4 regions of the Kitasatospora fiedleri genome follow, and region 2 is predicted to be linked to each of the others. Evidence: riboswitches for the same ligand, from Rfam matches in the RefSeq annotation. Region 2 holds a riboswitch; each other region holds the start of a gene.
What was found. A riboswitch is a leader RNA that binds a small molecule or an ion and turns the genes downstream of it on or off. The one in region 2 is predicted to bind cobalamin.
Positions count from the first base shown of each region.

Region 1: it holds a riboswitch for cobalamin, as region 2 does, so the genes downstream of both, QMQ26_RS25965 (cobalamin biosynthesis protein) here and QMQ26_RS02245 (prenyltransferase/squalene oxidase repeat-containing protein) in region 2, are expected to answer to the same signal.
Region 3: it holds a riboswitch for cobalamin, as region 2 does, so the genes downstream of both, metE (5-methyltetrahydropteroyltriglutamate--homocysteine S-methyltransferase) here and QMQ26_RS02245 (prenyltransferase/squalene oxidase repeat-containing protein) in region 2, are expected to answer to the same signal.
Region 4: it holds a riboswitch for cobalamin, as region 2 does, so the genes downstream of both, QMQ26_RS06455 (HoxN/HupN/NixA family nickel/cobalt transporter) here and QMQ26_RS02245 (prenyltransferase/squalene oxidase repeat-containing protein) in region 2, are expected to answer to the same signal.

Region 1 covers NZ_OX419519.1:5,699,463-5,706,823, forward strand. The annotation lists gene QMQ26_RS25955 (putative cobaltochelatase) at 1-1,599, opposite strand, end outside; gene QMQ26_RS25960 (cobyric acid synthase) at 1,635-3,182, opposite strand; gene QMQ26_RS25965 (cobalamin biosynthesis protein) at 3,331-4,269, opposite strand; cobalamin riboswitch at 4,301-4,430, opposite strand; gene QMQ26_RS25970 (MarR family winged helix-turn-helix transcriptional regulator) at 4,532-5,050, opposite strand; gene QMQ26_RS25975 (VOC family protein) at 5,114-5,482, shown strand; gene QMQ26_RS25980 (NIPSNAP family protein) at 5,595-5,912, shown strand; gene QMQ26_RS25985 (alpha/beta hydrolase family protein) at 6,233-7,360, shown strand.
Region 2 covers NZ_OX419519.1:408,314-415,674, forward strand. The annotation lists partial or broken gene QMQ26_RS02235 (hypothetical protein) at 1-393, shown strand, start outside; gene QMQ26_RS02240 (hypothetical protein) at 623-1,351, opposite strand; gene QMQ26_RS02245 (prenyltransferase/squalene oxidase repeat-containing protein) at 1,392-2,459, opposite strand; cobalamin riboswitch at 2,557-2,676, opposite strand; partial or broken gene QMQ26_RS02250 (MmgE/PrpD family protein) at 2,897-4,404, shown strand; gene prpB (methylisocitrate lyase) at 4,404-5,309, shown strand; gene QMQ26_RS02260 (bifunctional 2-methylcitrate synthase/citrate synthase) at 5,328-6,464, shown strand; gene QMQ26_RS02265 (short-chain fatty acyl-CoA regulator family protein) at 6,474-7,361, opposite strand, start outside.
Region 3 covers NZ_OX419519.1:7,225,439-7,232,799, forward strand. The annotation lists gene QMQ26_RS32850 (response regulator) at 1-913, opposite strand, end outside; partial or broken gene QMQ26_RS32855 (histidine phosphatase family protein) at 1,356-1,957, opposite strand; gene QMQ26_RS32860 (CbtB domain-containing protein) at 2,393-2,605, shown strand; partial or broken gene QMQ26_RS32865 (CbtA family protein) at 2,639-3,388, shown strand; gene metE (5-methyltetrahydropteroyltriglutamate--homocysteine S-methyltransferase) at 3,504-5,810, opposite strand; cobalamin riboswitch at 5,961-6,186, opposite strand; gene cobF (precorrin-6A synthase (deacetylating)) at 6,352-7,113, opposite strand.
Region 4 covers NZ_OX419519.1:1,320,688-1,328,048, forward strand. The annotation lists gene QMQ26_RS06440 (type B 50S ribosomal protein L31) at 1-82, shown strand, start outside; partial or broken gene QMQ26_RS06445 (XRE family transcriptional regulator) at 180-753, opposite strand; gene QMQ26_RS06450 (DMT family transporter) at 873-1,718, shown strand; partial or broken gene QMQ26_RS06455 (HoxN/HupN/NixA family nickel/cobalt transporter) at 1,743-2,846, opposite strand; cobalamin riboswitch at 2,878-3,085, opposite strand; gene QMQ26_RS06460 (DUF6445 family protein) at 3,169-3,861, opposite strand; gene QMQ26_RS06465 (DUF4011 domain-containing protein) at 4,180-7,361, shown strand, end outside.

The sequences.
Region 1 (7,361 bases), 5.3 Mb from region 2:
CTTGTCGCGCCGCTGGTAGGCGTCCATCAGCAGCGACAGCACAGCGCCCTTGACGGCCGTCATCCGCTGCCGGGCCGCCATCGACCCCGAGGCGTCCACCACGAACAGCACCAGGTTCGACTCCCGCCCCCGGCGGACCTGCTCGCGCAGGTCGTCCCGGCGCAGCACCAGCGCCCGGCCGCTGCGCCCGCGCGCCGCCTGGTGCGGCGCCGCCGCGCGCAGCGTCGCGCTCAGGTGCAGCCGGGAGAGCCGGCCCCGCGGGCGGCGCGCCCGGATGGTGTGCCCGGCGTCCGTCTCGGCGGGGGAGCGGCGACCCTGCGCGCCCCGTCCCGTCCCGTCCACCTTGAACAGCCGCGTCCGGTAGGGCTGTTCGGACGCCACCGGCGCCGACTCCCGCCCGCCGCCCGGGCGCTGCCGCGGCGGGGCGGGCGCCTCGGTCGGACCCTCCTGCGCGGGCAGGTCGTCGGGACCGGACGGCTCCGGCGCGCCGCCACCGCCGTCCGGCCCGCCGCCGTCGCCGCCGTCGCCGCCGTCCGGGCCGCCACCGTTCTCCGGTCCGCCGCCGTCCGGGCCACCGTCCGGGCCGTCGTCCTCCGGCGGGCCCTGGGGCTCCTCCGGCTCCTCCGGCCGGTGCTCGGCCAGCGTCCGGTCCAACTGCTCCTCGTCCAGCCCGGGCGCGTCGAACGGGTTGCGCCGCCGCCGGTGCGGCAGCGCCAGCCGGGCGGCGGTGCGGACGTCCTCCTCCCGCACCTCGGTGCGGCCCGCCCAGGCGGCCAGCGCCACCGCCGTGCGCGCCATCACGATGTCCGCCCGCAGGCCGTCCACCTCGAACGCCGCGCAGACGGCGGTGATCTGACGCAGCGCCAGGTCGGAGAGCTCCACCTGCGGCAGCAACTCCCGGGCGGCGGTGATCCGTTCGGCCAGTTCCCGCTCCCGGTCGGCCCAGCGCGCCGCGAAGCCGGTCGGGTCGGCGTCGTAGCCGAGCCGCCGGCGCACCACCTCGGCGCGCTCGTCCGCGTCCCGGGTCGCCGCGACCTCCACCGTCAGGCCGAACCGGTCCAGCAGCTGCGGGCGCAGCTCGCCCTCCTCCGGGTTCATCGTCCCGACCAGCAGGAACCGCGCCGCGTGCCGCACCGACACGCCCTCGCGCTCCACGTACGAGCGGCCCATCGCCGCCGCGTCCAGCAGCAGGTCCACCAGGTGGTCCTGGAGCAGGTTCACCTCGTCGATGTACAGCACCCCGCGGTGCGCCTTCGCCAGCAGGCCCGGCTCGTACGCCTTCACGCCCTCGGCCAGCGCCCGCTCCAGGTCCAGCGAGCCGACCACTCGATCCTCGGAGACGCCCACCGGCAACTCCACCAGGAACGCGGGCCGTTCGGCACCCGCCGCCCCCTGGTGCGGCCCGTCCGGGCACTGCGGGTCCACCGCCGCCGGGTCGCAGGCGAACCGGCAGCCCGCCACCACGTCGATCGACGGCAGCAGCCCCGCCAGGGCCCGCACCATCGTCGACTTCGCGGTCCCCTTCTCGCCGCGCACCAGCACCCCGCCCACGGCCGGCGAGACCGCGTTCAGCAGCAGCCCCAGCCGCAGGTCGTCCATGCCCACGATCGCCGTGAACGGATAACGGGCCTCGGTCACTTGGCACTCCCCATCTCCAGTGGGGCCGGAGCCCCGGGCGGCACGAACGGCAGACCCGCCGGTGCCCCGTTCTCGATCAGCTTCCACAGCGCGTCCGTGTCGGCGTGCTCCGCGACCAAGTCGCCCAGTGCGTCCAGCCGTTGTTCGCGGGCGGCGGCGAAGCAGGTGTCCGGCGCCGGGACGAAGGACCGCCCGGCGGCGCGGGCCGCCTCGGCCAGGAACGCCCGCCGGAACGCGTCGTTCTCCAGCACGCCGTGCCAGGTCGTCCCCCACACCGCGCCGGTGCGGCAGCCGTCCAGCGGTCGGCCGGCGGCGTCCGCGACGAACGGCTCGCCGCCCTCCACCGCCACCACGCCGTGGTGGATCTCGTACCCCTCCACCCGCTCGCCCAGCGCCACCCCCGACGGCCGGGCCAGCACCTTCTCGGCGCCGAACACCACCCGGGTCGGCAGCAGCCCCAGGCCGTCCACCGCACCGGCCTTCGACTCCACCTCGTCGACGATCTCCCGCCCCAGCATCTGGTACCCGCCGCACACCCCCAGCACCGGCAGCCCCGCCGCGACCCGGGCCGCCAGCGGCTCCGCCAGCCCCTGCGCCCGCAGCCACGCCAGGTCGGCGACGGTGGCCCGGGTGCCCGGCAGCACCACCAGGTCGGCGTCGGCCAGCTCCTCCGGGCGGGTCGCCCAGCGCACCAGCACGCCCGGCTCCTGCGCCAGCGCGTCCACGTCCGTGAAGTTCGACAGCCGCGGGAAGCGCACCACCGCGACCCGCAGCACCTGCGCCCCCACCGGCGCGCCCGCCGCCGGGCGCGCCGCGACCGAAGCCAGGTCCAGCGAGTCCTCCGCGTCCAGCCACAGCCCCTGGAGCATCGGGAACGTCCCCAGCACCGGGCGGCCGGTCAGCTGCCGCAGCATCTCCAGGCCCGGCGCCAGCAGCCGGGCGTCCCCGCGGAACTTGTTGACCAGCCACCCCGCGACCAGCGACTGGTCGTCCGGCGACAGCAGCGCCAGCGTCCCGAACATCGACGCGAACACCCCGCCGCGGTCGATGTCCCCGACCACCACCACCGGCAGCCGGGCCGCCGAGGCCAGCCCCATGTTGGCGATGTCCCGGTCCCGCAGGTTGATCTCCGCCGGGGAGCCCGCGCCCTCGCACACCACCACGTCGAACCGCGACCGCAGGTCCGCCAGGCACTCCAGCGCCCGCTCCAGCAGGACGGGCTTGCGCTCCCGGTAGTCCAGCGCCCCGACCTCCGCCACCGCCCGCCCCAGCAGCACCACCTGACTGCGCCCGTCGGCCCCCGGCTTCAGCAGCACCGGGTTCATCGCCGCCTCCGGCGCCACCCCCGCCGCCTGCGCCTGCATCGCCTGCGCCCGCCCGATCTCCGCCCCGTCGACCGTCACGAAGGAGTTCAGCGACATGTTCTGCGCCTTGAACGGCGCCACCCGCACCCCCTGCCGGGCCAGCCACCGGCAGATCCCCGCCGTCACCACGCTCTTCCCCGCATCCGAGGTCGTACCGGCCACCAGCAGCGCGCCGTTCACGGCAGGACTCCTTCACAACGGAGGGGAAGAGGGGAGGGCGCAGCGGCCCGGACGGGACGCGGGAAACGACGGACGGAGGCGGGCGGTCCGCCGGAACGGGCCGGAGCCGGAGCCGGTCGCCCCGCCCGCGCGCGCCGCGCGCTCGGGTTCACCCGCGCCGCCCGGCCAGGACGGCCCGCGCGGCGAGCGTCGTGGCGAGGGCGAGCGCGCCGACCCGGCGCGAGAGGCGGCAGGCCCGTTCGATGTCGGGGGCGCCGACCGGCGGCAGCTCCGCGCCGAGGACCGGCCGGTGCTCGACCCGCTCGCCGTAGCGCAGCGTCCCGCCCAGCCGGACGCCCAGCGCGCCCGCGAACGCGGCCTCCGCCTGGCCCGCGTTGGGGCTCGGGTGCGCGGAGCCGTCCCGCCGCCAGACCCGCCAGGTCCGCCCGGGCGCGCCGGACGCGGCGACGGTGAGCAGCGCGGTCAGCCGGGCGCCCGGCCAGCCCGCGACGTCGTCCAGCCGGGCCGCGGCCCAGCCGAAGCGGCGGTAGCGCGCCGACCGGTGCCCGACCATCGCGTCCAGCGTGTTGACGGCCCGGAAGGCCAGCAGCCCCGGCACGCCCGCCACGCCGCCCCACACCAGGGCGTTGACCACCGCGTCGGCGGTGTTCTCGGCGACCGACTCGACCACCGCCCGGGCCACCTGCCGCTCGTCCAGGCCGGACGGGTCGCGCCCGCACAGGTGCGGCAGCCGCTCCCGGGCCCCGGCCAGGTCGCCGTCCGCCAGCGAGCGCCCGATCGTCCGGGCCTCCCGGGTCAGCGACGTCCCGCCCAGCACCGTGAAGGCCGCCGCGGCGGCCAGCGCCCCCGCCGCGAGCGGCGAGCGCCGCGCCGCCCGGACGGCCAGCCCCGCGCCGCCCGCGACCGCGCCGACCGCGAGCGCGGTGTGCAGCGCCCCGGCCCCGCGGTGGTCGTGCCACAGGCTGCGCTCCAGCCGGGCCGCGGCGGTGCCGAACAGGGCGACGGGGTGGCCGCGCCGGGGATCTCCGAACCGGGCGTCCGCGAGGTATCCCGCGGCCGCGCCCACCAGGTACGGGGCTGCCCCCATGGCGTTGTGTCCTCACTCAGGGTCCGCGCCCCGGATCGACGGAACGGGGGCCAGAGTCTCCTGACTTCCGGTCACCCCGCGCGGGGTGTTCCGGTCACAGTGGCGGGACCGCGCCGGACTCGCACCGGCTTCCTCTGCTTGCCTCCGTTTGGCCCGAAGATCCCACCACGCCCGCTTCGGGGCAGTCAACCGAGCCGGCGGAGGGTTTGGTCACACCCCGGACCGGGCCCCGCCGGGCGGGTCGGCGGGGCAAGGTGCCAGCTCAGGAGGGGTGTGCGGCGGGCGCGCCGGCGCCGCCCTCCCGGCCGTCCCGGTGGTCCGGGCCGTCCGGGCCGTCGCGCAGCGAGCGGACCATGCTCCGCAGGCTCCGGAGCGCGTCCGACCGCTCGGCCTCGGTCATGCCCGCCAGCATCCTGACCTCGACGGACCGGACCGCCGCGCTGGCCCGCTCCAGGCTCCGCCGCCCCCGGGGGGTGAGCCGGGCGGGCAGGGCCTTCCCGACCGGGGGCTCCGCGGGCCTGGTCACGTAGCCGTCCCGCTCCAGGTTCTGGAGCAGCACGTTCATCGACTGCCGGGTCACGAACGCGCCGCGCGCCAGCTCGGAGTTGGACAGGCCCGGCCGCTGGGCCAGCAGTTCGAGGCAGGAGTAGTGCGTCACCGTCATGCCGAGCGGCCGCAGCACCTCCTCCATGGCCGAGCGCAGGACGCTCGACGCCTCCTTCAGCAGGTAGCCCAGTGAGCTGTCCAGGTCGATGCCGGGGCCGGGGCCGCTTTGACTCATGTCAGTAGTCTGACATACGTTGGTGCGTGTCAGGAATCTGACACGAAGGAAAGGAGCACCGCCATGCCCGCCACCGGCCCCGACTTCCTCTCGCTGCAGGCCCGCGACCTCGCCGCCTCGCAGGCGTTCTACGAGCGCTACCTCGGCCTCGTCCGCTCACCCGCCGGACCGCCGCACGCCGTCGTCTTCGCGACCCGGCCGATCGCGTTCGCCCTCCGCGAGCTCGTCCCCGGCACCGACCTCGACTCCGCCGCCCGGCCCGGCATCGGCACCGCGATCTGGCTGCACGCCACCGACGTCCAGACCGTCCACGACGCCCTCGCCGCCGACGGCCACACCATCGTCTCCGCGCCGATCGACGGCCCCTTCGGCCGGACCTTCACCTTCGCCGACCCCGACGGCTACCACGTCACCCTCCACGACCGCGCCTGAGACCGCGCCCGAACCCGCGTCCGACCGGCCGGCGGCTCGGCCTCCGCGTGCGAGCGGCTGGTCCCGGGGGAGCGGGGACGGCCCGCGCGCGCCAACTCGCCAGCCTCGACGCATGATGACCTGCGTAGTGGAGTACGTGATCGATCCGGCGCAGATCGAAGCCTTCGAGAGGTTCGGGCGCCGCTGGATGGAGTTGGTCAACCGGCACGGCGGCACGCACCACGGCTACTTCCTGCCGGCGGAGGGCGCCAGCGACAAGGCGCTCGCCCTCTTCAGCTTCCCCAGCCTCGCAGCCTACGAGCAGTACCGGACCCTGTTCGGCAAGGACCCCGATTTCGTCGAAGCGGACCGCATCAGGGACGACAGCGGCTGCGTCCTGCGCTACGAACGCACCTTCATGCGCCCGCTCCTGCCGGACCCCTCCCCGTGACCCGGGACGGACATCCTCCCGCGCCCCCGCCGCCGCCCTTCCGGCGCCGGCACACCGCGGGCCTCGGCCCTGCCGCTCCTGCCCGACGGACCGGCAGATCCCGGCTGCCTCACCGGCCGGACCACCCACGATCCGACCGGGCGGTCGCCATCGGACCGCGTACGGCAGCGAAGCGCCGGACCTGAAGGCCGTCCGCGCCCGGTCAATCCCGGGTGCGACGACCGCGCCGTCCCGTCACCCGCCGCGCCGCCCCGATTCGCCGTCCGTCCTGCGGGCAGGTGGACTGGGAGGACAGGACCGCCAGGACCCGGGAGACCGCCATGCGTTGGGGAACCGCCGCCGTCGTCGCAGCCGCCGCCGCAGGAACCGGAGCGGCGGCCTTCCTGCTGCTCGGCCGGAGAGTGTCGGACCGGGTGGTGCGCCCCGACCCGGCGCGCGGGGCGTTCGGGCCCGCGCCGATGAAGGTGAAGGTGCACGCGCTGGGGCCCGGGCGGGTGGTGCTGACCGCCACCCCGGACACCCTGCGCCCCGGCCACTACGCGCTGGAGTGGGGCGGGGGCGGCCACGCCGTGGTGGGCGAGGTGCTGGACAACGCCGGCGACCGGGTCGTCCGGCGGCTGGAGCGCGCCGACGGCGGCACCCTGGCGGTGGGCACCGAGGTCCGGGTCACCCCGCGGGTGCTGCTCGGCGACCCGCGCACCGCCCTCGGCCTGGACTACGCGGAGGTCGCGGTGGCCGGCGAACTCGGCGACCTCCCGGCCTGGCGCACCGCCGGCATCCGCGGCACCTGGGTGGTCCTGGTGCACGGCCCGGGCGTCGACCGCGAGCAGGCGCTGCCGGTGCTGCCGCTGCTGCACGCGCTGCGGCTGCCCACGCTGTCCGTCAGCTACCGCGGCGACGCGGGCACGCCCGCCCCGCCCGACGGCCTGGGCCACTTCGGCGAGACCGAGTGGCAGGACGTCGACGTCGCCGTCCGGTACGCGCTCGCCCAGGGCGCCACCAAGGTGGTGCTGTACGGCTGGTCGGTCGGCGCGACGATCGCCCTGCACACCGCGGCCCGCTCCACCTGGCGCGACCGGATCGCCGGACTGGTGCTGGACTCCCCGGTGCTGGACTGGTCCGAGACCGTCCGCCGGGGCACCACCCGGAGCTGGTCGTCCCCCGCCCTCGGCGAACTCGGCACCCTCGCCGCCCAGGGCCGCACCGGCGTCGACCTCGCCGACTTCGCCCGGATCGCCTCCGGTGCCGACCTGGCCTCGCCCGCGCTGCTGCTGCACAGCCCCGACGACCCGGTCGCCCCGTGGAGCGCCGCCCGGCGCCTGGCCGAGGGCCGCGACGACCTGGTCAGCCTGCACCCGGTGCCGCACGCCGAGCACGCCGCCCTGTGGAACGCCGACCCGGACGGGTACACCGAGGCGCTGCGCCGCTTCCTCACCCCGCTGCTGTGAG
Region 2 (7,361 bases):
GTTCACCGCCGCCCCGCCCGCCCCCGTCACCTCCGGCGCCCCCACCTGGGTCGCCACCTCCGCGTTCACCTCCGGCACCGCCGCCCGGATCGCGCTGGTCGTCGACAACGGCACCGCCGGGGCCCTGAAGGTCTGCGCCGTCACGCTCACCCCGACCGGGACCACCACGACGCTCGGCGCCGTCCTGGACGCCGCCGCCACCGCCACCCGAGCGGCTGCGTCACCTCCGTCACCCCCTCCAGCGGCACCGGCACCGTCACCGCCGTCAACGGCACCGCCAACAGCGGCTCCTCGACCTGGAAGGTCAGCCTGGACGGCGCCACCGCCACCGCCGCGACCCGTGGCACCGTGGTCAACGTCGGCGATACGGTCTCGCTCCGCTACGGCAGCTGACCGCGCGTCGGGCAGACAGTGGGAACACCTCTCCCGGGAAGGGATCGCGCCGCCCGGGAACCGAAGCGACGGAGGGGGAACCGATGGGACGGTCGACATGGCCGGGGGCCTGCTACGTGGCCCTGGTCGGGGCGCTGGCGGCGCTCGGCGGGCTGAGCGGGAACGGGCGGTACTACTTGGCGGCGACGGTGCTGACCCTGCCGGTCGGCCTCGTCGCGGTGGGGGGCGTCTACTTGCTGCGCGGTACGGCGACCGGGGTCGGCGGGCTGTTCGCCGACACCGTGCTGCCGGACGGCAGCGATCCGGGCTGGCTGACCTCGGTGGGGGTGGTCGGCAACACCGTGCTCTTCACCGCAGCAGCGGCCGTCACGGCCCTGTTCGCCGCCCGGCTGCTCCGACGCGCGCGGACGTCCGCCCGCTGAGCGGAACGCCGGTGCCCCGGCCCTCTCGACGAGGGTCGGGGCACCGGCGTCACCGGTTCAGGGGGCGGTGATGCCCGGCTGGGCCCCGCGCCGAAGGACCAGCCCTCGACCTCGCCGGGGGCCGGGTTGTAGCTGCCCGCACCGAGGCTGCTGTAGGTCCAGGCGGTGCCGTGCTGAGCGTGCCAGTACGACCAGTAGGCGCTGCCGGTCGGGTTGGTGCAGGTCGTCGGCAGGGAGTTGATCGTGCAGACGAAGCCGGGGTAGCGCGGGTGGAACGCGTACGAGAATCCGGCGCCGGTGAGCGCGGCGAGGCCGCTGGCGGGGTCGCCCGGGGCACAGCCGGTCTGGATGCCGCCGCCGACGGCGGTGAAGTCCACCACGACGGTGACGCCGGTGGTGCCGGAGCAGGCCGCGGCCTTTGCCTGTGGGGCCTGGACGGCGGAGACGCCGAGCAGGCCGGCGGTCAGTGCCGCCGCTGCGGCGATCGAGCCGAGGGTGCGGCGGGCCGGACGGGTGGGCGTGAGGGTGTCGCTCATGGAGGTGCTCCTGGTTCCGAAGGTCGGCCGGTCAGGGTGTTCAGTGGGCCGCGGGGCAGGCGAGGACAGGTGCGGTGGGGCGGGCGCCGCGGGCCGAGAGGGAGACCAGCGGCGTGCCGGAGAGCCCGAGGACGGCTTGGGCGGTGGCGCGCGCGGCGTTGCCCGGGTCGAAGCCGGTGGCGTCGTAGGCGACCGCGCCCCGGACGGCCGAACCGGCGGCGCAGCCCTGCTGGAGCTTGACCAGAGCGCCCCAGCCCTTGAGCCCGGCCACGAGGCGGCCGGAGGACAGCAGGCTCTCGGTGGCGAGCCCGGTGCTGTTGGCGTTGGAGGCGGCGGCCCCGGCCGCGGCGAACCCGCCGTCGGCGTTCTGGTGCGCGCTCAGCCAGTTCAGTCCGGCGGCGGCCTTCGCGGCGCGTCCGGTGGCGGCGAGGGCCTGGACGGCGAGCGCGGTGGCGTCCGGGTCGGCGGTGCAGGCGGCCTGGCCGAAGGAGACCGGGAACCCGCCGTCCGCGCACTGGCTGCCGGCCAGGAAGTCGACGGCCGCGGCCGGGGCCCCGGCGGGGGTGCGGGTGAGGGCGATGACGGCCAGGGACTGGCCGAAGGAGTTGCTGTAGTCGCCCCACTGGGAGCGGTCGGAGAACCGGCCGCTGGGCGTCTGCAAGGAGCGCAGCCGGGCCGGGAGGTCGACACCGCCGAAGGCGGCCGGGTTCACGCCGCGGACCTCGGCTGCGAGCAGGAGCTTCGCGGTGGCGCCCGCGTACGCCTCAATGGTGCCGTCGCCCAGGTAGCCGGCGGTGTTCTCCGGCCGGGCGAGCCAGGCGGTCGCACGGGCGGCGGCCTCGTCGGAGCTGTGCGAGGCGGCGAAGGCCAGCACGGCGTCGATGGTCAGCCCCTGGTCGGGGTAGGCGGTGCCGTCGAAGACGGTCTCGAAGTGGTCGCCGTCGACGAGTTGGCGGGCCAGCCAGCCCGCAGCGGCGGCGTCCGGCCGGAGGGCGGCGGTGCCGGCGGGGACCGGGGCGGCCTGGGCGGGGACGGCCGCGGGGAGCGTGGCCGCGAGGGCGAGCGCCGGTATCGCGAGCAGGCGCAGGGGGCGGCGGAGCACGGTCATGGAGAGCCTTTCCGAACCTGCGCGCGGGGCCCGGAGGAGATGGCGCGCGGCGGCGCAGCCCTCGGAGCTCCGACCCGCAGACCACGACGGGAGGAGTGGACGTACACCTCCGCCACCGGGTGATCGGGCTCGCCGTCGACAGCCGTCGACGGCCTACCGTTGCGGGTCAGCGCCGGATTCGGACCGGACTTCCCCCGACGGCGGAGTCAGGAAACATGACGGCCCATCATGGCGAGGCGCCGAAGGCCGGGTCAAGGGCGCACGCACCCCGCCGACGGACGCCCCGGTCGGCGGTGCGCCTCCGGTTCTTCGCAGGATTCGCCGATTCGCAGGTCCGCCGGGTGCGGATTCCGCAGTGTGGCCTGCTGGACCGCCCGCGGTGCGACCGGCAGTCTCGATCATGCGAACCCCAGCAGCCGACGCCTCCGAGGAGTCCCGTGATCGAGCACCGCGTCCGTGTCCACCCCAGCGCCGACCGCCTCCCGCGCGAGGAGCAACTCGCCTGGAAGCTGGCCTCGGTGGCCACCGGAACCGAGGAGTTGGAGCCGGAGAGCGTGCGGATGGCCGTCAACCGGGTGATCGACAACGCGTCGGTGGCCGTCGCCTCGCTGCTGCGCCGCCCGGTGGCGGTGGCCCGCGCCCAGGCCCTGGCGCACCGCCCGGCCGCGCCCGGCGCCTCGGTGTTCGGCAGCGGCACCCGGGTCTCCCCGGAGTGGGCGGCCTGGGCCAACGGCACCGCCGTGCGCGAACTCGACTTCCACGACACCTACCTGGCCGCCGACTACTCGCACCCCGGCGACAACATCCCGCCGCTGCTGGCCGTCGCCCAGCACACCGGCCGGACCGGCGCGGACCTGCTGCGGGGCGTCGTCGCGGCGTACGAGGTGCACGTCGCCCTGGTCAAGGGCATCTGCCTGCACGCGCACCGGATCGACCACGTCGCGCACCTGAGCGCGGCCACCGCCTGCGGCCTCGGGGCGCTGCTGCGGCTGCCGACCGAGGTCACCTACCAGGCCGTCCAGCAGGCGGTGCACACCACCACCGCCACCCGGCAGTCCCGCAAGGGCGAGATCTCCAGCTGGAAGGCGTACGCCCCCGCGTTCGCCGGGAAGGTCGCGATCGAGGCGGTGGACCGGGCGATGCGCGGCGAGACCTCGCCGTCGCCGGTCTACGAGGGCGAGGACGGCTTCCTGGCCTGGATGCTGGACGGCCCGTCCGCCGACTACGGGGTGCTGCTGCCGGGGCCGGACGAGCCGCGCCGCGCGATCCTGGACACCTACACCAAGGAGTACTCGGCCGAGTACCAGGCCCAGGCGATCATCGACCTGGCCCGGCGGCTGCGCGAGAAGGCCGGCCCGCTGGAGCGGGTCCGCTCGGTCGTCCTGCACACCAGCCACCACACCCACCACGTGATCGGCTCCGGCGCGAACGACCCGCAGAAGTACGACCCGACGGCGAGCCGCGAGACGCTCGACCACTCGATCCCGTACATCCTGGCCGTCGCCCTGGAGGACGGCGGCTGGCACCACGAGCGCTCCTACGCCCCGAGCGGGCCGGGCGCCCGGAGACGGTCGCGCTGTGGCGCAAGATCACCACCGTCGAGGACCCGGAGTGGACCCGCCGCTACCACGACCCCGACCCGGAGCGCCGGGCCTTCGGCGGGCGCGTGGTGATCACGCTGGACGACGGCTCGGTGGTCGAGGACGAGCTGGGCGTGGCCGACGCCCACCCGGCCGGCGCCCGCCCCTTCGACCGGCCCGCCTACCAGCGCAAGTTCCGCACCCTCGCCGCCGACGTCGTCGCCCCCGCCGACCAGGACCGCTTCCTGGCCGCCGCCGACGGCCTCGCCGAACTCGGGGCCGCCGACCTCGGCGAGCTGTTCCCGGCCGTGGACACCGAAGCGGTGCGCGCCTTCGACGCGACCCTGCCGAAGGGCCTGTTCTGATGCTGCACACCCGCACCACCCCCGCCCAGCGCCGCCGGGCCTTCCGCGAACAGCTCGCCTCCGGCCGGCTGCTGCGCCTGCCCGGCGCGATCAACCCGCTCTCCGCCCGCCTGATCCAGGATCTGGGCTTCGAGGCCGCGTACCTGTCCGGCGCGGTGCTCGCCGCCGACCTCGGCCTGCCCGACATCGGCCTCACCACCGTCACCGAGATCGCCCAGCGCGCCCAGCAGACCACCCGCGCCACCGACCTGCCGGTGCTCATCGACGCCGACACCGGCTTCGGCGAACCCATGAACGCCGCCCGCACCGTCCAACTCCTGGAGGACGCCGGCGTCGCCGGCCTCCACCTGGAGGACCAGGTCAACCCCAAGCGCTGCGGCCACCTCGACGGCAAGACCGTCACCCCCCGCGAGCAGATGGTGCGCCGGATCCGGGCCGCCGTGGACGCCCGCCGCGACCCCGACTTCCTGCTCATGGCCCGCACCGACGCCCGCTCCGTCGAAGGACTCGACGCCGCGATCGCCCGCGCCAAGGCCTACGTCGACGCGGGCGCCGACGCGGTCTTCCCCGAGGCGCTGGCCGACCTCTCCGAGTACGAGGCGTTCCGCAAAGCCGTGGACGTACCGCTGCTCGCCAACCTCACCGAGTTCGGCAAGACCCCGCTGCTGGACACCCGCACCCTGACGGACCTCGGCTACAACATCGCCCTCTACCCCGTCACCCTGCTGCGCCTGGCGATGGGCGCGATCGAGGACGGCCTGCGGACCATCGCCGCCGAAGGCACCCAGGAGTCCCTGCTGCCCCGGATGCAGACCCGCTCCCGGCTGTACGAGCTGCTCGGCTACCGGGAGTACGCGGCCTTCGACTCGGCCGTCTTCGACTTCACCCTGCCGCCCGGCACCTGACGCACCGGAGGTTCACCCATGCCCGCCACCACGCCCGGGGTCCACCGCGGCCTCGCCGGTGTCGTCGTCGACACCACCGGGATCTCCACCGTCATCCAGGAGACCAACTCCCTCACCTACCGCGGCTACCCCGTCCAGGAGCTGGCCGCCCACCGCTCCTTCGAGGAGACCGCCCACCTGCTGTGGCACGGTGAACTCCCCGACCCGGCCCAGCTGCGCGAGTTCCGCGCCCGCGAGAGCGCGCTGCGCCCGCTCGACCGCACCACCGCCGAACTGCTGGCCAAGCTGCCCGAGACCTGCCACCCGATGGACGTGCTGCGCACCGCCGTCAGCTTCTTCGGCGCCGAGGACCCCACCGAGGACGACGGCCGCCCGGCCCCCGCCCTCGCCAAGTCGCTGAACCTGCTGGCGAAACTGCCCACCGTCGTCGCCGCCGACCAGCGCCGCCGCCGCGGCCTGTCACCGATCGCCCCGGACCCGGACCTCGGGTACGCCGAGAACTTCTTCCACATGTGCTTCGGCGCGGTGCCCGCCCCCGAGGTGGTGCGCTGCTTCGAGATCTCCCTGGTGCTGTACGCCGAACACAGCTTCAACGCCTCCACCTTCACCGCCCGGGTGGTCACCTCCACCCTCTCCGACCTCTACAGCGCCGTCACCGCCGCGATCGGCGCCCTCAAGGGTCCGCTGCACGGCGGCGCCAACGAGGCGGTGATGCACATGCTGGAGGAGATCGGCGACCCGGACCGCGCCGCCGACTGGCTCGACGAGGCGCTCGCCTCCAAGCGCAAGATCATGGGCTTCGGCCACCGCGTCTACAAGAACGGCGACTCCCGCGTCCCGATCATGCAGGCCGCCCTCGACCGGCTGGTCGCGCAGTCCGCCGACCCGGAGGTCACCCGGCTGGCCGCCCTGCACACCGCCCTGCGCGAGGCCATGCTGGAGCGCAAGGGCATCCACCCCAACCTCGACTACCCGGCCGGCCTCGCCTACCACCTGATGGGCTTCGACACCCCCGTCTTCACCCCGATCTTCGTGATGAGCCGGATCACCGGCTGGACCGCCCACATCATCGAACAGCTCGCCCACAACGCCCTGATCCGCCCGCTCGCCTCCTACGACGGCCCCGGCCAGCGGCCGGTGCCGGCCTCCGTGTAGCCGCCGGGCTCACCCGGCTCCCGGGTACTCCTCCCCGTCGGCCACCGGGTAGGGGACCCGGGTGCGCCGGTCCGGGTCCACCACGAGCCGGCCGGCGGCCGGGGGGCGGGCCCGCTGGGCGCAGTCGGTCCGTTCGCAGATCCGGCAGCCCAGGCCGATCGGGGTCGCGGCCCGCCCCCCGTCGAGGGCGATCCCCTCGGAGTACACCAGACGGTGGGCGTGGCGCAGTTCGCAGCCGAGGGCGACGGCGAACTCGCTGCGGGGCGCCCGGTGGCCGTGGCCGCCGTGGGTCACCGTCCGGGCGATCCAGAAGTAGCGCTTGCCGTCGGGCATCTCGGCGACCTGGGTGAGGATCCGCCCGGGGGCGGAGAACGCCTCGTAGACGGTCCAGAGCGGGCAGGTGCCGCCCAGCCGGGAGAAGTGGAAGTCGGTCGCCGACTGCCGCTTGGAGATGTTGCCCGCCCGGTCGGCGCGCAGGAACGAGAACGGCACGCCCCGTCGGCCGGTGCGCTGCAAGGTCGAGAGCCGGTGGCAGACCGTCTCGAAACCGACGCCGAAGCGTGCCTGGAGCAGTTCGATGTCGTAGCGCACCTCCTCCGCGGCCGTGTGGAAGGCGGAGTACGGCATCAGCAGGGCGCCCGCGAAGTAGTTGGCGAGACCGATCCTGGCCAGGTCGGCGGCCTGCGCGGAGGTGAAGGCCGGTTCGGCCGCCGCGACCAGGGCGTCGAGCAGCGGGCGGTGTTCCAGCAGCGCGAGCTGGGTGGCGAGTTGGAAGGCCCGCTGGCCGTCCGCCAGCCAGGGCGACAGGCGCAGGGTGCCGCTCGCCGGGTCGAACCGGCGCATCTCGGCCCGGTCGCCCGGGTCGGCGTCCAGCACCCGCACCCCGTGCCGTTCGCC
Region 3 (7,361 bases), 6.8 Mb from region 2:
CGCGGGTGCGGGCCCGGCTCCGGATGTGCGCGGCGGTCTCGTAGCCGTCCATGCCGGGCATCTGCACGTCCAGCAGGATCGCGGCGTAGCCGTCCGGCTCCATCAGCGCGCGCAGCGCGTCGGGGCCGGAGGTCGCGGAGACCAACTGGTGGCCGTGCGGGCCGAGCAGGGCCTCCAGGACGACCAGGTTCTCGCGGCGGTCGTCCACCAGCAGGATCTTCGGCGGCGGTCCGTCCCCGTCGCTGCGGCTGTGGCTGCCGCCGTCCGTCGGGGAGCCGCCGGCGGGTCCGGGCGGGGCGGCCGTGGTGCCCTGCTGGCGTTCCACCAGGGCGAGTTGGCGGCGCAGCAGGGCGTGGCGGGCCGCGGCCCGGGCGGACTGTTCGCGGGCCCGCTCGGCCCGCTCGGCGAGCAGCGCGACGCGTTCGCCGAGGGCGGCGCGTCCGGGGTCGTCGGAGTGTCCGGGGTGCGCGGGCGGTGTCCCGAGGAGGGCCCGGCGGTCGCGGGACAGCGCGCGTTCGGCCTGCTCGGCCTCCTCGTCCGCCTCCTGCATCTCCCGTTCGGCGGCGTGCAGTTGACCTTCGAGCTGGCAGACGGCCCGGCCGATCGGCCGGGCGACCCGCAGCGCGGCCATCCGCGACCGGCGCAGCCGCTCCCGGGCGCACTCCGGCGCGGGGACGTCGGCGCGGGCGGCGACCCGGGTGTCGAGCAGCGCCTCGACGAACTCCCACGGCGGAATCCGCACGGCCGCGAGGAAATCGGCGAGCGCGTCCGGACCCAGTCCGCAGCGGGCGGCCACACCGTCCACCGCCGGGGCGTCCAGGCCGCGGCAGAGCGCCCGCAGCTCCTCGGCGAACTCCCGCTGCTCCGAACCCGGTTCGGCACCCGTCGGCGGGAGGCCGTCCACGGCCGTCACCAGCCGCACCCCGTCGGAAGCACCGCCGTCGACCTCGTCCGTGTCCGCACCCGTGTCCCTCCCGTCGTTCCCGCCGACCCGTACGGCCGGACGTCCCCCCGCCCGGACGTCCCCCCGCCCGGAACGGCGGGTACGGCCGCGTCCGGCTGAGGACGGCTGAGGACGGCGACAATACGGCACCGAAGCGGGAATTGACGCGCGGTCAGGTCACGGTTCGGGGGCGGTCGGAGGCGCACCGGCCCGATCCGGCCGATCCGGTGCGATCGCGGGGTCGATCACCGGGCGCACCGCCTGACCTGCCGCGCCGGGTGGCGCGGGGGTGGCGGCGCGCCAGGCGGGCGGTCGGGCCGTGCGGGCCGGCGGGAAAGGGTGTGCGGCCGAATGCCCGGTACGGTGACCGAGGGCCGTCACCGCTTCTGTGAGCAAGGGAGTTGACGGTCAGTCAGGTATCTGCGGCCAGGGCCGTGCCGCAGCGCAGGTTCCAGCGGGCGGCGCGTCCGCTGAGGTGGGTGGCGGTGAGGGGGGCGACGTCCAGGCGCCAGAACGCGGCGGGCGGCAGGGCCAGGGCGTGCACCACGGCGGCCCGGACGACGGCCGGTTCGGCGACGGCCAGCAGGTGGCCGGTGTCGGCGGGCAGGGCGTCCAGCCAGCGGCCGACCCGGGCCAGCAGGGCGGTGACGGACTCGCCGCCGGGCGGGGCGAAGTCCGGGTCGGACAGCCAGGCGGCGAGCGGCCGCGGTTCGGCGGCGGCGAGTTCGGCGAGCGGACGGCCGCGCCAGGCGCCCGCGTCCAGGTCCGCCAGCGCGGGCTCGACGGCGTCCGGAACCAGGCCCAGCGCCCGGCGGTCTGCCGGCAGCGCGGGGAGGGCGCGGACAGCACGCGGTCGGCCCGGGGCGCGGCGAGGGCGCGGGCCGGGGCCAGTTCGGCCTCCGTCAGCGGGCGGTCGTCCCCGAACCGCGCCTCGCGCAGCTCCGCGCCGAGCGCCGGGGCGATCAGCGCGACCCGGACCGTCCGGCCGCCCGCCGCCGCGCCGCCCGCCGTCATGCCGCCCGCCGTCATGCCGCCCGCCGTCATGCCGACCACCGGCCGGACACCCACCGGCCGTACGCGCGCCACTCGACGTGCGCCGACCGTGCGCACACCGCCCGGGCGTCGGGGGCGGCCCGCCGTCGACCCGGCGGGTGCCGGTGCGACCAACATCACCCGGAGCTCCACAGCGCCTCCCTCCCGGGGACCATTCGTGCACGCATTGGTAGCATGGCGTGCCGCGCCCCTGGTGGGGCCCGCCCGGGAACGGTACCTTCTCGGCGAACAAGTCCACATCAACGACGGTGCGTGGAAGTCCGGTGAGAGCCCGGCACGGTCGCGCCACTGTGAACCCGGAGCCGCCCAGTCGGCCGACGGGAAGTCAGACCCGCCTCCGTCGACCCTGCTCCACACGACACGGGACGCGAGTTCCCGCAAGGAGGTCACACCGCCATGGCTCACCCCATAGCGCCCGCCGCCACGCCGGCCATCACCCCCCTCTCCGTCAAGGCGATCGCGCCCTGGGCGGTCTTCTTCGGCATCCTGCTGCTCACCCTGCTCTACTTCGTCGGCGCCGAGCAGGGCGCCACCTCGCTCGTCTCCGGCGAGAGCGTGCACGAGTGGGTGCACGACGGCCGGCACCTGCTCGGCTTCCCCTGCCACTGACCCGCCCGGCAGAAGAAACGAGCACCTGCGCACATGAACTCCCACATCGTCAGAAACCTGCTGGTCCGCGGCATGCTCGCCGGGCTCGGCGCGGGCGTCCTCGCCCTGATCGTGGCCTACCTGCTCGGCGAACCCCGGGTGGACGCCGCGATCGCCTTCGAGGACTCCCACAGCCACGAGCACGGCGAGGAACTGGTCAGCCGGACCCTCCAGTCCACCGCGGGCCTGGCCACCGGCATCCTGGTCTACGGCATCGCGCTCGGCGGCATCGCCGCCCTCGCGTACTGCTTCGCCCTCGGCCGCACCGGCCGCTTCGGCCCCCGGGCCACCGCCCTGCTGCTCTCCGGCGCGGCGCTGGCCTCCGTCTACCTCGTCCCGTTCCTCAAGTACCCGGCCAACCCGCCGTCGGTGGGCGACCCGGACACCATCGGCAAGCGCACCACCCTGTACTTCCTGATGATGCTGCTGAGCGTGCTGCTCGCCGTCGCCGCCGTGGTGGCCGGCAAGCAGCTCGCCCCGCGGCTGGGCAACTGGAACGCCACGGTCGTGGCCGGGCTCGGCTACGCCGTGCTGATCGGTCTCGGGTACGTCCTGCTGCCCGCGATCAACGAAGTCCCCGAGGACTTCTCCGCCACCCTGCTCTGGCAGTTCCGGGTCGCGGCCCTGGCCATCCAGCTCACCCTCTGGCTGTCCTTCGGCCTGCTCTTCGGCCACCTCGCCGAGCGGCTCCTGCTGCCCAAGCCGGCCCGCACCGCCGAGCCGGCCGCCACGGCGGCCCCCGCCGCCCCTAGCGGCGTGCCCGACGGGCCGGAACGCACCACGTCAGGTGCGTTCCGGCCCGTCGGCGTTCCGGCCCGTCGGCGCGGCCGTTCCGGCCCCGTCCGTCGCGGGCGGGACGTCAGTCGGCCAGTTCTGCCCGCAGGGTGCGGGCGGCGGTGACCAGGCTGTCGATCGAGGCCCGGGTCTCGGTCCAGCCGCGGGTCTTCAGGCCGCAGTCCGGGTTGACCCAGAGGCGTTCGGCGGGGATCGCGGCCAGCCCGGCCCGCAGCAGTGCCAGCGCCTCCTCGGAGGAGGGGACGCGCGGGGAGTGGATGTCCCACACGCCCGGGCCGACCTCGGCGAGGTAGCCCGCCTCGGCGAGCTCGTGCGCCACCTGCATGTGCGAGCGGGCGGCCTCCAGCGAGATCACGTCCGCGTCCAACTCCTCGATGGCGCGCAGGATGTCACCGAACTCGGCGTAGCACATGTGGGTGTGGACCTGGGTGTCGGCGCGGACCCCGGAGGTGGTGAGCCGGAACGCGTCGGTGGCCCAGTCCAGGTACGCGGGCCAGCCGGCGCGCCGCAGCGGGAGCGTCTCGCGCAGCGCGGGTTCGTCGACCTGGATCACGGCGGCGCCCGCCGCCTCCAGGTCCGCCACCTCGTCGCGCAGGGCGAGGGCGACCTGCCGGGCGGTGTCGGCCAGCGGCTGGTCGTCGCGGACGAACGACCAGGCCAGCATGGTGACCGGGCCGGTCAGCATGCCCTTGACCGGGCGGTCGGTGAGGTCCTGCGCGAAGCGGTACCAGTCGACCGTCATCGGGTGCGGACGGGAGATGTCGCCCGCCAGCACCGGCGGACGCACGTACCGGGTGCCGTAGGACTGCACCCAGCCGTGCCGGGTGGCCAGGTAGCCGGTGAGCTGCTCGGCGAAGTACTGCACCATGTCGTTGCGCTCGGGCTCGCCGTGCACCAGCACGTCCAGGCCCGCCCGCTCCTGGTAGCCGACCACCTCGCGGACCTCGGCCTCCATCCGCTTGCGGTAGTCCGCCGCGTCGATCCGTCCGGCGTTCAACTCGGCTCGGGCGGAGCGCAGTTCGGCGGTCTGCGGGAAGGAGCCGATGGTGGTGGTGGGCAGCAGCGGCAGTCCGAGCCGGGCCTTCTGCGCCGCGGCGCGGACGGCGTACGGGGCGTCGCGGCGGGTGTCGGCCTCGGTGACGGCGGCGGCCCGGGCCCGGACCGCCGGGTCGCGGGTGATCGGGGAGGCCGCGCGGGAGGCCAGGTCGGCCCGGTTGGCGGCCAGTTGGGCGGTGACGGCGGCGGTGCCCTCGCGCAGGGCGCGGGCCAGCAGGGCGGTCTCGGCGGCCTTCTGCCGGGCGAAGGCCAGCCAGCGGCCGATCTGCGGGTCGAGGTCGCGTTCGGCGGCGGTGTCCAGCGGGACGTGCAGCAGCGAGCAGGAGGGGGCGACGTCCACCGTGTCGGCCAGGCCGAGCAGGGTCGCCAGGGTGGCGAGGGACGTCTCCAGGTCGTTGATCCACACGTTGCGGCCGTCGACCACGCCCGCGACCAGCCGCTTGCCGGGCAGGCCGCCGACGGCCGCCAGGTCGCTCAGGTTGCCCGCCGCCGGGCCGGTGAAGTCCAGCGCCAGGCCGTCGACGGGGGCCTTGGCCAGGGTGATCAGCGCCTCGCCGAGCCGGTCGAAGTAGGAGGCGACCAGCAGCCTGGGGCGGTCGGTGAGCGCGCCCAGCTCACGGTAGGCGCGGGCGGCGGCGTTCAGCTCGGCCGGGGTGCGGTCCTGCACCAGCGCGGGCTCGTCGAGCTGCACCCACCCGGCGCCGGCCGCCCGCAGGTCGGCCAGCAGCTCCGCGTACACCGGCAGCAGCCGGTCCAGCAGGGTGAGCGGTTCGAAGTCGGCGGCCACGCCGGGCGCGGGCTTGGCGAGCAGCAGGTAGGTGACCGGGCCGAGCAGTACCGGGCGGGCCCGGTAGCCCTGGCCGAGTGCCTCGCGCAGTTCGCCGACCTGCTTGGCGGAGTGCGCGGCGAACGCGGTGTCCGGGCCCAACTCCGGCACCAGGTAGTGGTAGTTGGTGTCGAACCACTTGGTCATCTCCAGCGGCGCCACCTGCTGGGTGCCGCGCGCCATCGCGAAGTAGCCGTCCAGCGGGTCGGCCTCGTACGCGGCCCGGTGCCGGGGCGGGACCGCGCCGACGGCGACCGTGGTGTCCAGCACGTGGTCGTACAACGAGAAGTCCCCGGTGGGGACTTCGGTGATGCCGGCGCCGGCCAGCTGCCGCCAGTTGGCGCAGCGCAGTTCGGCGGCGGTGGAGTGCAGCGCGTCGGCGGTGACGGTGCCCCGCCAGTAGCCCTCGATCGCCTTCTTCAGTTCCCGGTTCCCGCCCTGGCGGGGGTATCCGTGAACGGTTGCCGCGGCTACGGACTTCGCAGTCAAGGGGACTCTCCTCGCGAGCCTTGATCCTGGGTCCGGTGCGCAGGAGGCGCGGAGGGTGCCGAGACCGGGCGGTGCCGCGCTCGACCGCGCCTGCCCGCCTGGTGTCCGTACCGACCCGCCCTCGAGGTCACCGGTCACCGGGCGCGAACGGTCGCACCCGGGCAACGGGCAGGTCTTCGGACTCGCGGGCCCGCCCGGGGAGGCTCGACGCTCCCGGGCACCTACTGGCCGTCGCTTCCCAGGTCCGTCCGGACCCAGTGCGTATGACGGCGGTCGTTCCCACTCACCGCTGCGGGGCAGTCCCGGATTCCCACCGGGTTCCCTCTTGCGACGCCCTGCCTGGCGGACAGGGCGAACCAGTTGCGCGGCCAGTGTAGAACGGACCGGGCGTTCTCCGGTGCGAAGTCCGGCAGCTGTCCGGTCCGTGGGACGCGCGGACGGACGGACGGACGGCGGCGGACGGCGGCGGGCGCGGGCAGACGGACGGCGGCGGGCGGGCTGCTGGCAGGGCGCGGGCAGACGGGCGGCGGCCGGACGGCGTTCAGCCGTCGGTACGGCGCAGCAGGTAGCTGTCCATGATCCAGCCCTTGCGGGCCCGGGCCTCGGCCCGCAACCCGGCGATCCGGTCGGCCTGTTCGGCCAGCGGGCCGGAGACCAGGATCTCGTCCTCGGTGCCCAGGTACGCCCCGTAGTGGATGTGCACGCCCGCCGGGTCGATGGCGGTGAACGCGGCCTGCCCGTCCAGCATCACCACCGCGTCCTCGGCGCCCGGCCCGAAGCCCTCGGCGGCCAGCCGCCGCCCGGTGGTGATCCGCACCGGCCGCGCGGTGCGGGTCAGCGTGGTGCGGTGGCGGGCCGCCAGCACCGAGACGCTGCTGACGCCGGGCACCACCGTGTACCCGAACCCGGTCCGCCCGCGCGCCAGGACCCGGTCCAGCACGGCGGTCACGCTGTCGTACAGCGACGGGTCGCCCCACACCAGCAGCGCGCCCGTCCCGCCGTCCGGGAGCTCCTCGGCCACGGCCCGCTCCACCAGGTCGGCCCGCCGCTCCCGCCACTCCTCGACCGCCTCCGCGTACCCGGCCGCCGACCGGTCCCGCGCCGGGTCCACCAGCTCGACCACCCGGTGCCCGGCCCGGCCGTGCTCGGCGATCATGTCCCGCCGCAGCCGCATCAGGTCCTGCCGCTCCTCCGGCTTGTCGAGCAGCAGGAACACGTCGGTGCGGCCGATCGCCTTGACCGCCTCCAGGGTGAGGTGGTCGGGGTCGCCCGCGCCGATGCCGATGACGAGAAGAGTACGCATACCGGCGATTGTGCCTGCTGCCCGGCGCGTTCACCGGCCCGGGTCGGCGGGCGCCCCGGCGGGCGCTCCGACCGGCAGCCCCGGCGCGCGGACCCCGGCGGGGCGTCGTGCGCGCACGGACGCGCGCTGGGCCATCGGACGCACTCCGGCGGGCCGCGGCCGGGCGGCGGCGGGGCGGGGCGTGACGATCGGCGCAGAGCCTCCGTGCGCCCGGCGCGGGGGAGGAAGGTGCGTCGTGACAATGGACC
Region 4 (7,361 bases), 910 kb from region 2:
CCACCCGTTCTACACCGGCAAGGCCCGGCTGATGGACACCGAGGGCCGGGTGGAGCTGTACCGGCGCAGGTACGGCGGCTGACGGCGCACGGCGTGACGCGAAGGGCCCCGGGGCTTCCCCGGGGCCCTTCGCCCGTGTCCGGCCGACGGTCGGCGGTCGGTCGTCGGCCGGCTGTCGGTTACGCGCCGGGCGGGGGGACCGAGACCACCATGGTGACCAGGCAGGGCGCGTCGCCGTCGTTGCGGTAGCCGTGCGCGGTGCCGGCCTCGTAGGAGGCGGTGGCCCCGGCCGGGACGCGGTGCTCGCGGCCGTCCAGGGTGAGGGTGAGCACGCCCTCGTCGACCCGGGCGATCTCGACGGTGCCGGGCGGGTGCGGGTCGGAGGCGTGCGACTCGCCGGGGTGCAGCCGCCAGGACCACAGCTCCAGCGGCCCGGGGGCCTCGGCGCCGCCGAGCAGGGTGCCGCTGCCGCCCCCGGGGCCGTTCCACAGCCGGACGGCCTGCTCGGCGGGACGATCCGGACGGCGGAGGTCTCGTCGTAGTCGAGCAGCCGGGCGATCGAGACCCGAGCGCGTCGGCGAGCCGGACCACGGTGCCCACGCTCGGGTTGGTGCGGGCCTGTTCGATCTGGACGACCATGCCGCGGCTGACCCCGGAGCGGGCGGCCAGGGCGTCCAGGGTGTGGCCGCGTTCGAGCCGCAGGCGCTTGAGGTTGCGGGCGAGGGCCTGGGTGACGAGATCGGCGTCCGGCACGGGCAGTCCAATATTCTGGTTGGGCGAGTGCAGCAGGTTGAACTATGCTGCGGCGGCATCGACAGATCCACCGACTGTACTGCGGGGTCCACCATGCTGTCCGCCTACCGGCTCCTCCGGTGAGCGCCGCGTTCGCGCTGCTCGCCAGCCTGCTCTGGGGCGTCGCCGACTACGGGGGCGGGGCGATCACCCGGCGGGTGCCCGCGCTGACCGTGGTGGTGCTCTCCCAGTCGGCCGCCGCCGCGGTGCTCGCGGTCGCGGTGACCGCCACCGGCGGCTGGCCGGGGGCGTCCCCCGTCCTCTGGTACGCGGTGGCGGCGGGCGTGGTCGGGCCGTTCGCGCTGCTGGCGTTCTACCGGGCGCTGGCGCTCGGGCCGATGGGCGTGGTGTCGCCGCTGGCCACCGTCGGCGTGCTGGTGCCGATCGGCGTCGGCCTGTTCCTCGGCGAACGGCCGGGCGCCGTCCAGGGGTTGGGCATCGCGGTGGCCGTCGCCGGGGTCGCCCTGGCGGGCGGCCCGCAGCGCGGCGGGCCCGCGGTCGGGCGGCGGGTGCTGGTGCTGACGCTGGGCGCGGCGTTCGCCTTCGGGGCGGTGCTGGCCCTGGTCGCGCACGCCAGCGCGGGCGGCGCCCTGCTGCTGACGCTGTGCGTGCAGCGGCTGACCAACGCGGTGGTCGGGGCCGGGATGCTGGCCGCCGCGGCCCGCCGACAGCCCCTCGGGCTTTCGGCGGGCGCCCGGTCGCTGCCCGCGCTGACCGCCGTCGGGGTGGCCGACGTGGCCGCGAACGGCCTGTACGCGGCCGCCTCGCACCTGGGCTCGGTGGCGGTGGCGGCCGTGCTGGCCTCGCTCTACCCGGTGGTCACCGCGCTGATGGCGCGCGGCCTGCTGAAGGAGCGGCTGCTGCGGGTGCAGGTGGTGGGCGCGGGCCTCGCGGTGGCCGGGACGCTGATCCTGGCCGCCGGTTGACGCCCCGTCAGGACGCGTCCGCCCCCGCGCCGCCGAACGCCCGGAGCGCTTGGCGATCCGCCAGTAGCCGATCGCGGCGGCCCAGACCACCACGAACAGGCCGACGATCACGAAGCCGACGTTGTCCAGGCCGAGGCCCGCGATCCAGCCGGTGACGGGGTCGGTCAGGTCGAACTTGTCGTGCAGCACGGCGACCAGCTCGATGGTGCCGATCACGAAGGCCACCGCGATCGACAGCCCGGTGATGGTCAGGTTGTAGTACACCTTGCGGACCGGGTTCGAGAACGCCCACTGGTAGGCGATGTTCATGAACGTGCCGTCCAGGGTGTCGAACAGGCTCATCCCGGCGGCGAACAGCAGCGGCAGGCAGACCACCGCGTACCAGGGCAGGCCGGAGGCCGCGCCGGAGCCCGCCATCACCATCAGGGTGACCTCGGTGGCGGTGTCGAAGCCCAGACCGAGCACCATGCCGACCGGGAACATCTGCCCGGGGCGGCTGATCGAGCGGGTGGCCCGGTTCAGCAGCCGGGCCAGGAAGCCCCGGGCGTCCAGGTGCTTCTCCAGCTCGGCCTCGTCGTACTCCCCGGCCCGCATCGCCCGGAACACCCGCCAGATGCCCAACAGGGCGACCAGGTTGAGCGCCGCGATCAGGTAGAGGAAGGCGCCGGACGCGGTGGTGCCGACGGTGCCCAGCACCTGGTGGGTGGTCGAGTCCTCGTCCATCAGGGTGCCCGCCAGCGCCGCGCCCCCGGCCACCAGGGCGGCCATCAGCACCACCATCGAGGAGTGGCCGAGCGCGAACCAGAAGCCCACCGAGACCGGGCGGCGGCCGTCCGCCATCAGCTTGCGGGTGGTGTTGTCGATCACCGCGATGTGGTCGGCGTCGAAGGCGTGCCGCATCCCCAGGGTGTACGCGGTGACGCCCAGGCCGACGCCGAACACCTGGGTGCCGACCCGGTAGTCGTGCGGCACCACCAGGAACAGCAGCGTCCCGAAGGCCACCGCGTGCAGGGCCAGGATCACCGCCATCAGCCCGGCCGTGCGCAGGGTGTCCTCGCGCCGCCAGCGCAGGGCGGGCAGGACGGCGACCGGGCCGGTCCCGGCCAGGGTCGATTCGGGCGCGGTCATCCGCGGATCACGCTCCAGCACCTCGTGGATCACTTCGTGAGATGCCGTGGCCGGTCTCCTGGCTGACGGGGTGTTGCGCGCCGGCGCCCGGCCTTCCCGGCCGCGGGGCCAGTGGCACGGGGTGGGAGCCGACGACTCCCCGATCACAGTGGCGAGGGCCGCTCCGGACTCCCGTGCCGCGCACTCGGTGGCGGACACGGTGCACCGGCTTCCCGAGCACCACGGCCCGCCCACCGTAGGCCCGCCGCGGGTGCCGCGGCAAGGGCGCACCCGGGCCGGGGTGGCGCAGATCACGCCTGGTCAGCGGCGTGCTGAGCGCGGGTCAGGCCATCCAGAAGAAGACGCAGGTCATCCGCTTCTCCTCCAGCGCCGTCCCGTGGTACTCGGTCGCGGTGTGGATCAGGTTGGCGGTGTAGAGCAGCAGCCGGTTGTAGCGGTGCGGGACGGCCAGGTCCTCGGTGAAGGAGTCCGGCGGGACGAAGCGGGTGCCCAGCGCGTCCACCAGGTTGTTGTGCGGGGCGACCACGCTGTTGCCGCCGAGCCGGCCGCCGGGCAGGCTCTGCCGGTAGAAGCTGGTGCCGCAGCGCTTGGGGACGGCCGGGTTGAGGTACAGCACGGCGGCGTAGCGGCACAGCGAGCGGGAGTCGGTGTGCGGGCGCGGCTCGCACTCCCCGGCGCCCACCACCTGCACGCAGTTGTGGTTGAAGGTGCCGCCCTCGGCCTCGTCCAGCGCCCAGATCCGCGGCGCGCCGGTGGCCTCCCGGACCAGCTTCTCGACCTGCGCCAGCTCCGCCGGCTCCAGGCCGGGCATGGCCCGCAGGCCCGGCCAGGACTCCGGCTTGTGCGGGTAGCCCTCGTCCCAGTCGGTGCGCGCCAGGTGCCGGGCGCGCACCGCGTCCGGGTCCGGAAGGACGTCGTCCAGGACCCAGTAGTCGCGGCCGCGGGTGGGCTTGCGGTACGGCAGGACCGGGAGCGCCGGGGCGGGGCGCCGGTCCTGGAACGGGAGAGCGGGCATGGACCCGACAATAGGAGCGGCGTTCCGGGGCCTCGCCCAAGGCCCGGTCAACCTTGCGTCAAGGCTTGCCCGTGACGCGGCGTCAGGACCGCTGGCAGCGCGGGCACATCGGCACCACCCGGTGCGCCGAAATCGTGCTCCCGTCGATGGGGCGGACGCTAGACGAGCACCAGCCGCGCAAGCGTCCGGCCGCGCCGATCCCGATTGCGGCACGAACCGCTGAACACACCCTGCGCAACCGGACGAACGCACTATGCTGCCCCCACCCAATCCGCACGACATTCACACGATCTGACAGGTTTGAACGGAGTCATCTGCATGGTTCACCGCCGCTCCGGACAGCGCAGCGCCACCGACCCCCTGGAGCCGCTCCTGGAGTCCTGGCAGAAGTCCCTGATCGACCTGGGCTTTCGCAACCGGCTGGTGCACTACCGTCGCGGCGGCAGACAGGCGGGCACGGACATCGTCGCCCCGGAACTGGCGCGGGTGCTGGAAGCGCTGCCCAAGGGCTGCCTGTTCGCCCCAGTGCCGGAGACGAGCCCGGATGCCGGGACATCGGTCGAACCGTTCGGATACTCCGACCTCCCGCTCACGAAGCCGACCGGAGGCCGCCCCCTCGACACACCCGCCTCTCGCACGGGCACCGGCGGGACCCGGCTCGCCCTCCGCACGACCAAGGCGACCCAGGGCGAGCAGGACAGGCACCTCAAGCGCCTGGCCGCCGTCGCACAGGAGAAGTACAACGACTTCGGCCTGTGGGTCCTGCACCTCGGTGTCGGTTTCCTCCAGTGGCGGCCGGCCGCCGACGCCGATCCCGTGTCCTCTCCCCTCCTGCTGGTGCCGGTGCGGCTGCGCAAGTGGAGGGGCGACTCCTTCCTCCTGGAACTCAACGGGGACGAGGAGCCGAGTTTCAACCCGGCGCTAGCCGTCAAGATGGAGGAGATGGGCCTCGAATGGCCCGCCCCGGAACAGATCGACCTCACTGACGCCGTGGCCCTGTTGGAGCAGGTCCGCAGGACCGTCTCGGGCCGCACGGGGTGGCAGGTCAGCGAACGTGTGGTGCTGGACGCCTTCAACTCCAGCAAGGAGGTGATGTACCGGGACCTGCGGGACAACGTGCAGAGGATCCTGGGCAGCCCGCTGGTGCGCACCCTGGGGCTGGGCTCCGGTCCGGCCGACACCGCAGGCTGCTTCGACTTCGATCCGGTGCCGCTCGACCTGATAGACCAGAAACAACCGCCGGAGAGAGCCCCGCTCGTGCTGGACGCGGACTCCTCCCAGCGCCAGTGCGTCGCCGCCGCGATCGACGGCAGGAGCTTCGTGATGGACGGCCCGCCCGGTACCGGCAAGAGCCAGACCATCACCAACATGATCGCCGGGCTCCTGGAGCAAGGGCGCAGTGTCCTGTTCGTCAGCGAGAAGGCCGCCGCGCTGGACGTGGTGCGCAACCGCCTCGAACAGGTCGGTCTGGACGACTACGTCCTCGCCCTGCACAGCAACACCGCCAACCGCAAGCAGGTCGCACAGGAGCTGGGCCGCGCGCTCGCCGCGCCCCGCCGTTCCTTCCCCGCCGCGCGTCGGGACGAGCTCCTCACCGCAGAGGAGCTGCGCCGGGAACTCTCCGGGTACGCCGCCGCGATGAACGAGCACCACGAGGGCATGAATCGCTCCCTGCACGACGTCCTGGGCCGGGTCTCGTTGCTGCATTCCCTGCCGCAGCTCGCCCCGGAACGGGAGTTCGACGCGGTCGGCCTCACCGAGGAACTGCTGCGCGGCATCCTCGACGGCGCGCGGTGGGTTTCCCGGTCTTGGCGGCCCGCGGTGGAGGGCGAGTCGTTCGTCTGGCGCGGACTCGGTGAATCCGGCGGTGAACTGGACGCCTTGGCAAGGGCCTTGGAAGACTTCGCCGGCCTGCGCGGAGCCTTGGCCCCACATGGCCCGCTACTGGAGGCCATGGGCTGGGACGGCCTCTACGACGTCGAGCGTCTGATCAACGCCATCCGGCTGGGTGCCGGTCGGCCCGCCGTCCCCCTGCCCTGGTTGACGACCGAACCGGACCGGATCACTGACGGCATCCGGATGTTCGAACGCCGGCTGGAGGCAGTGGAAGCCTCCGAGCGGAAGGCCCGCGACCTGCTCGGAGCGGGCTGGGCCGAACTCGCGGATCCCCTCGCACCGGTCTCCCCCGAACCCGGACCGCAGGAACGGGCACTGGCGGAGCTCGTCCCGGCCGGCCTGGACCTGGCCGAGGCCACCGCCGTACAGGTCGATGCCCTCACCAACCGGCTGACGGCCGATGCGCGGAACCTGGAACGCGCACTGCAGCAACTCGCCAACGCGGCACGCGTGTACGGCGTCCCCGCGCCGGAGACCTGCGCCCAGGGCCTGCGCTTGGTCCAGCTGACCGGTCTGTCCTTGCCGGAACAGACCCAGAAGCCCCCGGCGCAGTGGCTCACTCCCGCCGGTGCGGCCCAGGCCCGTACCGCCCTGGACCGGCTGTCCGACGCGATCGCCGATCTGCGTGCGGCCCGCGACAAGGCCCGTCGGCAGTTCACCGAGCAAGTCCTGGCGGAGACTTCGCTGGTGGATGTGGCCCAACGCTTCGCCACCGTGCATCGCTCGATCACCGCACGCCTGTCCTCCGCGTGCCGGGCCGATCGTCGTACCGTACGAACCCTGCTGCCGGCGGGTGCCAAATGCACGAAGGCCGTCCTCGCCGCACTGCCGGACGCGGTCGCCTGGCAGCAGGCCCAACAGCGGCTCGAGTACGAGGGCCGTCGGGGCGGGGAGTTCCTCGGCCACTTCTGGCAGGGTGAGGAGACCGACTTCTCCTCGGCGGAGAAAGCGCTCGGCCTGGCCTCACGGGCCACCGAACTCGCTCCGCAGGTCCTGGACCTCGAAGCGTTCCGCTCCCAGCTCGCGCACGGCGGGGAGCCCCGTCCGACGGCCCGCGAGGCCGCCCAACAGGCTGGCGAATCGCTCGCCGCGTGGCGCGACTCGCTGGTCCTGCCGCCCCGCCTGGGCGCGCCCGGCGAGTTGGAGGACGGTTCCCTGGCCGATGCCGTCCGTTGGAGCACCGCCCACCTGCCACCGTTGCGGGAGGCCTCCCGGCTGCTCGCGCACGTCCGTACGGTGTCCGGACACGACGACCTGACCCTAGGGCGGGCACGCGCCGCGGTCACGGCCGCGCTGACCGCCCGGGCCGCCGACGAGGAGTTCGCCGCACACTCCGCCGGAGACGGTGAGCTCCTCGACGTGCTGTACGCCGGCCGCGGCACGAAACGAACCATGCTGGAGCAGGCCTTGACCTGGCTGCGGAGGCTGCGGGAGAACTGCCTACTCGAAGACGGGGTGTTCCCCACCGAGGCGGCCCGGATCCTCCACCGGGCGCTTCCCGACCCCGTGCTGGAGGAGGCCAAGGACTTCTGGAACCGCTCCAGCGCCAGACTGACCGACATGTTCGACGCGTCACGTGAACGTGAACTGCGCGCTGCCCTGTC